DNA from 3 places in the Bradyrhizobium sp. 31Argb genome. Region 2 is predicted to be linked to each of the others. Evidence: riboswitches for the same ligand, from Rfam matches in the RefSeq annotation. Region 2 holds a riboswitch; each other region holds the start of a gene.
What was found. A riboswitch is a leader RNA that binds a small molecule or an ion and turns the genes downstream of it on or off. The one in region 2 is predicted to bind cobalamin.
Positions count from the first base shown of each region.

Region 1: another riboswitch for cobalamin. It lies ahead of AAFX91_RS31960 (TonB-dependent receptor); the one in region 2 lies ahead of AAFX91_RS00655 (DUF1636 domain-containing protein).
Region 3: another riboswitch for cobalamin. It lies ahead of AAFX91_RS25020 (TonB-dependent receptor); the one in region 2 lies ahead of AAFX91_RS00655 (DUF1636 domain-containing protein).

Region 1 is NZ_JBEGDB010000240.1:5,709-9,733, reverse strand. It holds gene AAFX91_RS31970 (ABC transporter ATP-binding protein) at 1-171, opposite strand, end outside; gene AAFX91_RS31965 (FecCD family ABC transporter permease) at 168-1,142, opposite strand; cobalamin riboswitch at 1,325-1,522, shown strand; gene AAFX91_RS31960 (TonB-dependent receptor) at 1,634-3,898, shown strand; gene AAFX91_RS31955 (hypothetical protein) at 3,983-4,025, shown strand, end outside.
Region 2 is NZ_JBEGDB010000002.1:21,583-25,607, reverse strand. It holds gene cobW (cobalamin biosynthesis protein CobW) at 1-698, opposite strand, end outside; gene cobU (bifunctional adenosylcobinamide kinase/adenosylcobinamide-phosphate guanylyltransferase) at 712-1,236, opposite strand; gene AAFX91_RS00655 (DUF1636 domain-containing protein) at 1,233-1,682, opposite strand; cobalamin riboswitch at 1,793-1,974, opposite strand; gene cobT (nicotinate-nucleotide--dimethylbenzimidazole phosphoribosyltransferase) at 2,051-3,106, shown strand; gene cobS (adenosylcobinamide-GDP ribazoletransferase) at 3,107-3,889, shown strand; gene AAFX91_RS00640 (hypothetical protein) at 3,918-4,025, shown strand, end outside.
Region 3 is NZ_JBEGDB010000145.1:12,303-16,327, forward strand. It holds gene AAFX91_RS25005 (ABC transporter permease) at 1-383, shown strand, start outside; gene AAFX91_RS25010 (CoA transferase subunit A) at 380-1,288, shown strand; gene AAFX91_RS25015 (hypothetical protein) at 1,285-2,103, shown strand; cobalamin riboswitch at 2,130-2,330, shown strand; gene AAFX91_RS25020 (TonB-dependent receptor) at 2,415-3,665, shown strand; gene AAFX91_RS25025 (porin) at 3,685-4,025, opposite strand, start outside.

The sequences.
Region 1 (4,025 bases), on a different contig from region 2:
ACCATCGGAGGGAATGAGACCGGCGAGCGCGCGCAAGAGCGTGGTCTTGCCGGCTCCGTTCGGACCGACCAGGGCGACGAGATGACCTGAGGCGAGTTGCAGCGACACGTCGCTGAGCACGCGGCGGCCGGCGAGCGCGACGTTAAGATGTTCTGCGACAAGCGCCGTCATGCGACGCCTCCGCCGAGCGCGCGGCGCTCGCGTACGATGAGATAGAGGAAGAACGGCACACCGATGATCGAGGTCAGGACGCCGACCTTGATGTCCGAGGTCGACGGGATGATGCGCACCGCGATATCGGCCGCGAGCAACAGCGCCGAGCCCGCGAGCGCGCTGGGCACCAAGAGCCGCGCCGGGTCGTGGCCGATCACGGGCCGCATCAGATGCGGCGCGACCAAGCCAATGAAGCCGATGGTGCCGGTGACCGCCACCGCGCCGCCGACGCCGAGCGCAACGCCTGTGATCACGAACAGCCGCAGGCGGCCGACATCGACGCCGAGACTTTGCGCGGTCTCTTCGCCAAGCGTGAGCGCACGGAAGGCGCTGGCCTGCGACAGCAGGATGGCCGCGCCGGCAACGATGAACGGCAGCGCCAGCGCGACATGCTGGAAGCTGCGATCCTCCAGCGAGCCGAGCAGCCAGAACGCGATCTCCAGCACCAGGAACGGATTGCTGGCGAGGTTCATCACCAGCGCCGTCGCAGCGCCCGCAAGGCTCGAAATCGCAAGCCCGGCGAGGATCAGGATCAACAGCCCCGCATTGCGGCCAGCGATCGCGAGCAGCACGAACACCGAGCCGAACGCGGCGATGATGGCGGCGACCGGCAGCGCGTAGGAGCGGACATCGGCCAGCCCGAGCGCGATCACCAGCACCGCGCCGAACGCCGCCGATTGCGGCGCGCCGAACAGCGAGGGCGAGGCTAAGGGATTGCGCAACAGGCCCTGCAGCGCCGCGCCTGACAGGCCGAGAATGGCGCCGATCGCGAACGCCAGGATGGTCCGCGGCAGGCGGATCTCGCGCACGATCACCTGCGTTACATCGCTGCCGCCACCGAACAACGCCTCGATCACCGTCAGCGGCGACAGCCGCACCGGGCCGGTGCCGAGCGAGATCAGCATCAGCACGGCAACCAACGCAATCATCGCAACGGTCGCCCCCAACCGCCGCCGCGCGGCGAGACCCGCCGCTATCGTGAAATCCTGTGCACTCATCGCGCCCTGCTTCTTGCAGCGAATTCGGTGGCAGACAAGCGACACCGGAACAAAAAAGCGTATTGGGGATGGGGCGCCGCAGTTTCGCCGGGATTGACTCGGGCGTCGCCAAAATCCTAGATGGCCCCGACGGTTCCTATCGGGATCAAAAGGGAATGCGGTACCGGGAAACTTCCCTCAAGCCGCGGCTGCCCCCGCAACTGTATGCGGTGAATCCTTCGTCTTATGCCACTGGGCGTCTCGGTCCTGGGAAGGCGACGAAGGGTAACGACCCGCGAGCCAGGAGACCTGCCGTCTTACGTGGTCACACGCGACGATGTCGGTCGGGGAGTACAGGCATTTGCTTCACCTGAAGCGCGAAACGCGATGGTGAGCCTCGGATCGCTGTGACGTGCCACTGACGTCATACCGAGGTCTCGCCGATGTTCTCTGCTATCACCGCCACCAAGCAACGCCGGGCACTCCTGCTCGCGTCGAGCATGCTGGCGCCCGCCTTGTACGTTTCTGCCGCGCAGGCGCAGGAAGCGTCCTCCGAACAATTGCCACCGGTCGAGGTCAGAGCGCCTGGCGACCACAACCGCACCCGTGCCAAGCCCGCTTCCGACGGCACTCCAGGCCCCCGGCGTCCCGCGCCGGGCCAGGTGCCGACCACCGCGCAACCGGCCGGCGGCGCGGGCTCGGGCGGCGGCGCCGCTAGCGGAGCTTCATCCGGTGGCAGCGGCGGCAGCCCGCAGTTCGCCGGCATCGTCGGGACGTCCTCGACCGTGATCACCGCCGACGACATCGCGCATTCGCCATCGCACACCTTGCCGGAGATCATCGCGCAGGCGCCCGGCGTGCAGCTTCAATCGCTCTATGGCGGCGTAAACGGCGCCAAGACCTCGGTCGACCTGCGCGGCTTCGGCGCGTTCGCCACCGCCAACACGCTGTTCCTGCTCAACGGGCGGCGCCTCAACGACATCGACATGGCGCAGGTCGATCTCTCGACCATCCCGCTGGATTCGATCGAGCGCATCGAGATCACCCGCGGCAACAGCGGCGCCGTACTCTACGGCGACAACGCGATCGGCGGCGTGATCAACATCGTCACCAAGACCGGCATCGGCGGCCCGCCGGTCTCGATCCGGGGCGAAGCCGGGTACGGCTCCTTCAACCAGCGCATGGCCGCGATCTCGACCGCGATGAATTCCGGGCCATGGTCGGCGTCGTTCTACGGCAACGGCATCAAGTCCGACGGCTACCGCGTGAACAATGCGCTCGACCAGCGCAACGGCGTCGGCAATCTCAACTACACGACGCCGGACCTGAAAGCATTCCTGACGGTGACCGGCGACGACCAGAAGCTGGGCTTTCCGGGCGGCCGGATCGTCGACCCATCCGCCGGCATCAACCAACTCGTCACCGACCGCAGGGGCGCCGCCACACCGTTCGACTACGGCAACCAGCAGGGCGCGAGCGCGACGGCTGGCTTCACCAAGACGCTTCTGAACGGCGTCGACCTGATCGTCGATGGCGGCTACCGCCAGAAGGACACGCAAAGCGGATTCTTCGGCGCCTCACCATTCATCAGCGCGACATCCACCTACAATGACGCCGCGCTGCAGACCTGGTCGATCACGCCGCGGCTGAGCATCAACAATTCGATCTTCGGGATTCCGTCGTCGATCCTGACCGGCATCGACTATTACGACGCGACGTTCAACCAGCAGCGCGGCGCGTTCCGGGGCGTGCCGCCGATCCATACCTACGACCTGTCGCAGCAGTCGCTCGCCGGCTATTGGATGCACACGGTCGGCCTATTGCCCACGACCGATTTCTCCTATGGCGCGCGGGTGCAGAACACCTGGCTCAACGCGCGCGACCGCTACGATCCGAACGCGCCGTTCGCCTTCGACGCGCAGGCGACGCCGCTCGACCAGAGCGAGACCAACTACGCGCTGCATGTCGGCGTCGAGCATCGCTTCACCGAAATGTTCTCGGTGTTCGCCCGCGCCGCGCACGCCTTCCGCACGCCCGATGTCGACGAGCGCGTCTCGACGGGTCCCGCGTTCGACGCCTTCTTCAATCCGCTGCCGCAGAATTTCCAGTTGAAGACCCAGACCTCGCATGACGTCGAAGGCGGATTCCGCGTCAAGACGGGCCGATTCCAGGTGCAGACCAGCGTCTACAACATGGACCTCGAGAACGAGATCCATTTCAATCCGGTGCTGTTCTTCAACGTCAACCTCGAGCCGACCCGGCGCTATGGCTCGGAGACGCAGGCTTCGCTGCGCGTCAGCGATACCGTGTCGCTGCGCGGCGGCATGGCTTACACGCGTGCTGTGTTCCGCGAGGGACAGTTCGCGGGCAACGACGTGCCGCTGGTGTCGCGCTACACCGGCAATCTCGGCGTGACCTGGAATATCTGGGACAACTATCTCGTGCTCGATGCCACGCTGCGCGCCTGGAGCTCGCGCGTCATGGATAACGACCAGGCCAATACGCAAACGCGCATTCCGGGCGATGCGACGATCGACCTCAAGCTCAGCGGCGCCTATGAGCATTTCTTCTGGTCGGTCAGCGTCAACAACCTGCTCAATGCGCTCTATTACGACTACGCCATCGCCTCGAACTTCACGCCCGGCCGCTTCAACGCCTATCCGCTGCCGGGCCGCACTTTCCTCGTAAAGGCCGGCGCGACGTTCTGAAGCAATCGGCCGGTCCGTGGCCTGCGCGCGGACCGGCTTGTCCCGCCCGAATCAGCCATTATGTCGTGATGGCGGGAGATCGATATGGGCGGGATCGGGAAGACAAACCAACCTCCAAAGCAGGAAG
Region 2 (4,025 bases):
GCGGCGAGGTCATTCTCGGCATCGGCTTTCATTCCGATCAGGACATCGGGAGCAAGCGCACCATGGGAGCGGACGACGCGAACACCTTGCCTCAATTGTGCGATGAGCCGCTGTTCGATGCCACCAAGCACCTCCTGCGACACCAGATCGCTCTTGGAAAGGACCACGAGGTCGGCACAGGCGAGTTGATCCTCGAACACTTCTTCGATCGGGTCGTCGTGATCAATCTCTTCGTCCGCGGCACGCTGAGCCCCGACGGCCTGTTCGTCGAGCACGACGCGCCCCCCGGACAGCGCCAGCGCATCGACGACCGTCACGACGCCGTCGACGGTCGCGCGCGTGCGGACCGCAGGCCATGCGAACGCTTTCAGTAGTGGCTGCGGCAGCGCGAGTCCGGAGGTCTCGATCACGATCGCATCCAGCGGTTCGTCGCGTGTCAGGAGCGTGTCCATCGTCGGAATGAAATCGTCGGCGACGGTGCAGCAGATGCAGCCGTTGGTCAGCTCGACGATATCGCCGGGCGCACAGGCCTTGGCCGCGCATTCCTCGACAAGACCGCCGTCGAAACCCGCATCTCCAAACTCGTTGACGATGACGGCGATGCGGCGACCGTCGGCTTGCGTTAGAAGCGAGCGCAACAGCGTCGTCTTTCCGGCCCCGAGGAAGCCAGTAAGCACGGTAACTGGAACACGAGACATATTTCAGGACTCCTTAAGAGGAACGTTTGAGCCACAGCGGAAGGCCGGCCGCGACGAACACGACGTTGGGAACGACCGAGGCGATTACTTGATTGAGACGGCCCTGCGCATCGCGGAATTCGCGGCCGAGCCTGGTTTCAGGCACGATGCCGAGACCGACCTCGTTCGACACCAGGACAACAGGGTTTGCTGCTACGCTAAGAAACCGCGCGAGCCCTTTCGTCTCGACATCGGGGTCACGCCCTGCGAGCATCAGGTTGGAGAGCCAGAGTGTCAGGCAATCGACCAACACCGCGCAGCCGGGCCGCGATACCTGTGTCAAGGCATCAATGAGCGCCAGCGGCTCCTCCACGGTTGTCCAATCCGACCCACGCCGGCCGCGATGATGCGCGATCCTGTCCTGCATCTCTCCGTCGCCTGCGGTCGCCGTTGCCAGATACACGCGTGCAAGGCCGCTTTCGGCAATCATCCGCTCGGCAAAAGCCGATTTGCCCGAACGTGCGCCCCCCAGCACCAGCGTGGTCGAGAGATCAGTCATTTCGGAGCGCTGCCATCCTCGGGCGACCAGCGGGCGGGCGGCAGCCGCGCCACCATTCCCTTGCGCAGGATTTCGGCGCGCTCGCGCCACGGCACCAGGCCGTAGGTCGACTTGCGATAGGAATCGACGAAAGACACGACGGCACTAGCACCCTCGGGCTGGAGGTCGCCGAACAGGAACGTGTAACCATCCGAGCTCGAAACCGCGACCGTGGTCGGCCGCTTGCACACGCTCAAGCACTGCACGCGCCGGACTTGAACGGCAGCATCACGTTCGCTTGTAGCGATCCGGATCGCGTCGAACATGGCAGGGCCAGCCAGGACGCCCTCTGACGTCTTGCAGGTGACGCATACGCTCACGATGACAGAACCGCCAGGCGCGGTCGCAGGCAAAGCTTCGTCCGGGCGAGTATCAGCGTCTTGCTGATCGACGTCGTTGCGATCCATCACAATGCTCAAGTCAGGGCCATGACGGCCGCGAGCTTTGTTGGATCGCGTTCGACGGTGGAACGACCATCGAACTCATTCCGTCCGGTGCACCCCGCCCGACGAACCTCCAAAGCACAATACGCGATGGCAGGTCTCCTGGCTCGCGGGTCGTCGCCTCTCGCCGCCTTCCCGGTCATCCCAGTGGCTTCGGCTTTGGCTCGCCGCTTACAGTTGCGGGGGCAGCGTCGGCATTGCACCGGCTTCCCTTTTTCACCTTCCCGAAGGAAGGACCATCGCCGCCACGCTAGCTGTCCCCGCGACGGCGGTCAACCGCAGTTGACCTGCCCGTTTCCTTCGGCCACTTAAGGCGCGCGCACGAGGAGCCCATGACCTTCCAAATCCCATCTGACTGGCAAATCCCCGCGATCGCTCCAATCGATCAGACGCTTGCCGCAACGATGCGCGCGCGAATCGACGGCAAAGCCAAGCCGCCGGGATCGCTCGGACGAATCGAAGATTTGGCTGTGCAGCTCGGCACGATCACCCATCCGTCGGCCGCAGCGCTGCAGAACGCCGTCCTGCTCGTGTTCGCTGGTGATCACGGGCTGACGGAAGAAGGCGTTTCGCAATATCCGTCCGCCGTGACGGCCGCGATGGTAAGGACCTATCTCGCAGGTCGCGCCAGCGCCAACGCCTTTGCGGCCGCCTCGGATGTCAGGATCCGCGTCGTGGACGCCGGCGTCGCCAGCGAACTGCCTTCCCATCGCGACCTCCTCGCCATCAAGATTCGGGCCGGCACCGCGAATTCTGCGCGCGAGGCGGCGATGTCGGCCCAGGAAGCGCGCAAGGCGCTCGCGGCCGGCTTTGCCATAGCTTTCGGTGAAATCGATGATGGCGCCGACATCATCGCGCTCGGCGAGATGGGAATAGGTAACACGGCGTCTTCGGCGCTTCTGGTGCATCGGCTGGCGCCCGCTCCGCTGGATGACTGCATCGGCGTCGGCGCCGGCCAGGACGAGCCGGGCATGGCGCGCAAGCGCGCTGCCATCCACAAGGCGGCCAATCGTAGCGATGCCACGGCGCCGTTCGAGGTGCTCAGGGAATTCGGCGGCCTCGAGATCGCCATGATGGCGGGCGCAGCGCTTGGCGCAGCGGCGCATCGTCGTCCTGTCGTCATCGACGGCTTCATTTCGTCCGCTGCCGCCCTTGTTGCCGTCAGGCTGGCGCCGGCGACGCGCGACTATTGCGTGTTCGCGCATCGGTCGGCCGAAAAGGGTCACGACATCGTGCTCGCGGCGCTTCAGGCACGGCCGCTACTCGCTCTCGACATGAGACTTGGCGAGGGTACCGGCGCGTTGCTGGCCGTCCCGCTGGTACGGGCCGCGTCCCGCCTGCTGACCGATGTCGCCGACCTCAGCGACGTGCTGGAGGGAAGGATCTAGATGCGCCTGGATCGTTTTCGCGACGCGGTCCGATTCCTTACGATCATCCCTGTCGGCGCTTCGAACGATGCGCCTGATTCCGAGTGGCTGGTCCGCTCGTCGCAATTCTTCCCGCTGGTTGGTGCGATCGTGGGTCTCGTTTCGGCGGCGACCCTTGTGCTCACAGCCCTCGTGTTGGGGCCAGTCATCGCGGCGCTCCTGGCGGTGTTGGCAAGTGTCCTTCTCACCTGCGGATTGCACGAGGATGGCCTGGCCGATACCGCAGACAGCTTTGGCGGCGGCTGGACGGTCGAACAGCGTCTCACCATCATGAAGGACAGCCGGATTGGAACCTATGGCACGCTTGCGCTGATTTTCGCAATTGCATTGCGCGTCGCGGCGCTCGCCGAGATGCCGGCCTGGATTGGCGCGGCGGCGCTGATTGCGAGCGGAGCCGCCGGCCGCGCCGTGGTGCTGCCGATCGTTGGCTGGATGAAATATGCAGGCAACACGTCCGCGATGAAGGTGGCCTATACGCCCTCTCCGCTCCGGGCAGGCGAAATCGGCTTCGCAACGATTGTGGCGCTGCTCGCACTGACGCCACTTGCTGCGGCCTCCGGTACGCATGCCCCAACCGCGCTTATTGTCGGCATCGCTTACGGTATCGCACTGGCAGTTGCGGTCACGCTGTGGTCGCGACGGCTGATCGGCGGCTATACCGGCGACGTGCTCGGGGCCATCGAGCAGGTGTTCGAGGTCGGCTTTCTGCTCGGCGTTGCCGCCGTCATCCGGTCGGCCATGTGATCTGCGCCCATGTTCGAGTGAGTCATCGGTGTCTGACAAGAGCGAACCGATCTGGCGAAGCGACATCGATTCATCGGCATTCCGTCCCACCGGACACATGGGTATATGCGTCATGCACCGGCGCGCATTCCGGACG
Region 3 (4,025 bases), on a different contig from region 2:
GCAACCCGATCACAGCCTCGCGCTACGGCGTGCCCGTGCGAGGCATCCGCATTGCCGTGTTCATCATTGTCCAGGTGCTCGCGGCGATCGGCGGCATCATGCTCGTCTCGCGGCTGAACTCGGGCAGCGCCACCGTCGGCGAGCACGTCGAACTCGACGTGATCGCCGCGGTCATCGTCGGCGGAACAAGCCTGAATGGCGGTTATGGTCGCCTTATCGGCACTGTGCTCGGCGTCATGTTCGTCGCCGTGCTGCGCAACGGCATGGTTCTCGCCGGCATCGACCCCATCGTGTTCCTGATCGCCCAGGGCCTCGTCATCATCCTCGCCGTCTGGTGGAGCATGCTCCGCCGGCAGCGCACACGTGCGGACGGATTCGCATGAGCAAAGCTCCACTTGCCTCGAAGTTGATTACCTTGGCGGAAGCCGCCGGACGCGTTCCCGACGGTTGCCGGCTCGCCCTCGGCGGCTTCGCCGTCTATCAGAAACCGATGGCCTTCGTGCGCGAGTTGATCCGCCAGGGCCGGCGTGACCTGACGATCATCGGATCCGCTCACTCCTTCGATGTCGACATGCTGGCAGGCGCCGGCTGCCTGAAGAAGGTCGAAACGTCTTATGTGGGGCTGGAGAAGCATGGCCTGGCACGCAACTATCGCCGCGCGGTGGAAGGCGGACGCCTCAAAGTCGTGGACTATCCCGAGATGGCCTGCTGGGACCGCTTCCGCGCCAACCAGGATGGCTTCGACTTCTGGCCGGCCAAGTTTCTGGGCGGCAATGATGTCGTCACCTACAACGACGAGATCAAGGAATTCCCCTGCCCCATCACCGGCCGCAGGCTGCACGCTTTCCCGGCGGCAAATCCCGATGTGGTGGTGATCCACGCCATCGCGGCTGACGAGCAGGGCAACATCGTAACGCCGGCGCGGCGGCTGCTGCCGCAGAGCGGCGACGTGCTCATGGCCCGCTCGTGCGAGCATGTCATCGTGACGGCGGAAAAGATCGTACCGAAATCCTTCATCAAGCGGCATGCCCGTTTCGTGGAGCTGCCCTCCTATCGGATCAGCGCCGTGGTGGAGGTCCCATGGGGCGCGCATCCGACGCCTACGCTGGGGCGATATCTCGCCGACGATACCCATCTCGATGCCTATGTGGCGGCCTCTGCAAGCGAGGGCACCTTCGCCGGATACCTTGATGATTGGGTCCGCCGGCCGGCAGACCATTTCGCTTATCTGGACAAGCTCGGCGCCGCCCAACTTTCCCGTCTCACCGATCTCGGAAGCCTTGCATGACCGCGCCCGCCACCCTCAACGAAACGCTCGCCGTCGCGCTGGCGCGCAGCTTTGCCGATCGCGAGGTCGGCTTCACGGGTCTCCTCACGGGCGCCGCGGCGGCCCTGTTCGGGACCGGCATCCCGCTTGCGGCCATGGAGCTCGCCAAGCGCATGCATGCGCCGAACCTGACCATCCTGCTCGCCGGCTGCTACCACAACCCGGACTTCAGCGAGATCGACCGGCTGCCCGACTCGGAGCACAGCGCGATGCTGCGCGACCTGCCGTGCGAGTCCCAGATGGTCGACTATCCGGGCCAGTTCGTGCTCAAACGCGGCGATGTAAGCTTCGGATTCAGCAGTGCAGTGCAGGTGGACCGCGTCGGCAACATCAACAGTGTTTGCGTCGGCCCGCACGACCGGCCCAAGGTTCGCCTCGTCGGCCCCATCCTGCAGCCCGAGCACATGACGCTGTTCCGCCGCGAATATGTGATGATGCCACACCATGACCGGCGCAACTTCGTCGAGAAGGTCGATTACGTCTCCGGCGTCGGCTACCCGGGAGGGCTCGACGGGCGCAGGAAGCTCGGCCTTGACTGGGGCGGCCCCTGCATGGTCGTCACCCCCAAATGTCTTTTCGACTTCGACCGCGAGGCCGGGCACATGAAGGTCCGCTCGATCCACTGCGGTGTCAGCCGGCAGGAGCTGCAGGACGCCACCGGATTCGACCTCGGCGACCTTTCATCGATTCCCGAAACCGAGGCGCCGACAGCAGAAGAGTTGCACATCCTCCGCCGCGACGTGGATCCGCGCGGTGTCCTGATGCCGGCCCAATGACAGGATTGACTTCGGCTCAGACACCCCCGTAGATCACGAGTGACGGTTCCCCTCGACGGGGATCAAAAGGGAACGTGGTGCGGGACTTCTCCCCTAAGCCACGGCTGCCCCCGCAACTGTAAGCGGCGAATCTTTCGTCATACGCCACTGGGAGCCTCGGTCCTGGGAAGGCGACGAAAGGTTAGGACCCGCAAGCCAGGAGACCTGCCGTCAGCCGTGGTCACACGCGAAAATGTCGGTCGGGGAGTACAGACATTGCTTTCGCCCAGCGTGCCATAGGCACGTTCGAGCGAGACCTCGTTCGCTGTGACGTGCCACTGACGTCATACCGAGGCCTGCTCGTGCTCTCTATCGTTACTATCCCAAGGCAGCGTCATGCTGCGCTCGCGTTCGGATGCCTTCTCCCAATTGTGCTGCTCCACTCTTGTTCTGCAAAGGCCCAGCAGCCTGATTCGTCCCATGTCTTGCCTCCGGTCAGCGTTACCCAGCCGCAAAAGCCTCCGGCAAAGCGTCTCAATCATCAGCGTTCAACTTCCGCAGCGCGACCTGCGCGATCTCAGTCGAGCCGGAGCGCAGCGGCACGCAGTGCCGCGCCCTCGATCGCAACATCCGACACGCCATCGCCGACGCTGAGCCTGAACAAGCAGAACGCGAGTGGCAGCCGCCTCAACCTCACTCCACTGCAAACGCCCGCCAGCGTCGAAACGATCACCTCGCAGACCATCGCAGAACGCGGCCAGCATAGTATCACGGACGCGGTCACCCAGAACGCAGTGGGCTTTACCGCAAGCCCGGCCCCCGGTAATGGCGGCCTCTCGTTCAGCACACGCGGCTTCACCGGAAGCAATTCGGTGATGACGCTTTATGACGGCACTCGCCTCTATGTTGGTGCCGGAACCGTGACCTTTCCATTCGATACGTGGTCGGCGGATCGCATCGAGATCATGCGCGGGCCAGCCTCCGTTCTGTACGGCGAAGGCGCGATTGGCGGGATCATCAATGTGATCCCCAAAAAACCCGTCACGACGCCCTACAACGATGCCGAGATGTCGCTCGATACCAATACGACGCGACGCATTGCAGTGGATAGCGGCGGCCCGATCAATCCGAACGTATCCTATCGCGTCAATGCCGTCGGCAACATGTCGAACGGTTGGGTTGACCGCGACGAGACATCGAATCTGGCGATCTCGGCCGCGGTGCGGGTCCAGGCCGCCGAAAATCTCGCTTTCACACTCTCGAACGACTACGGCAATCGAAGCCCCTCGCGCTATTTCGGCACACCGCTGATCAACGGCGCAATCGACGACGCGTTGCGGTTCAAGAACTACAACGTGCTCGACAGCGCGATCCGCTATCAGGATAACTGGAGCCAGTTCAAGACCGAGTGGGACGCGGCGGACGGAGTCAAGGTCCAGAACACACTCTACTACCTGACCAGCCGTCGGCACTGGCGTGATGTCGATCTATCTCAGTCAGCAGCGCTCCTCACTGCACCGCATACTAAAGCCCTGTCGCGCAAACAGAACCCCCGGCAATCGCTTGCCGGGGGGCTTGATTAAGTTTCGTGTGAAACGAGGATCAGAAGTTGCGCTGAACGCGGACGTTCAAGCTGAACGTATCCTGGTCCTTGAAGTCGTACCGAGCGGTCGGCATCGGCGCCGACGGGGTAAGGATAGCAGAGCCAGTGAACTTCTGGTCGAGGTGGAACCACATGAATTCGCCCGAGAACGTCAGGTTCTTGACCGGGGTCCAGCGGGTGATCGTACCGAGCTGCGAGACGTTGAAGTCGGGGTTACAGCTGAAGTCGGCACTGGTCGCTGTGAGGCGGGCAGCAGTGAAGGTGGAGCAAACGAAGAATTTTGCCGTGTTATCGTAGCTCACGCTGGAGTAGCTGCCGAACAAGCTGCTCGACCAGTAGG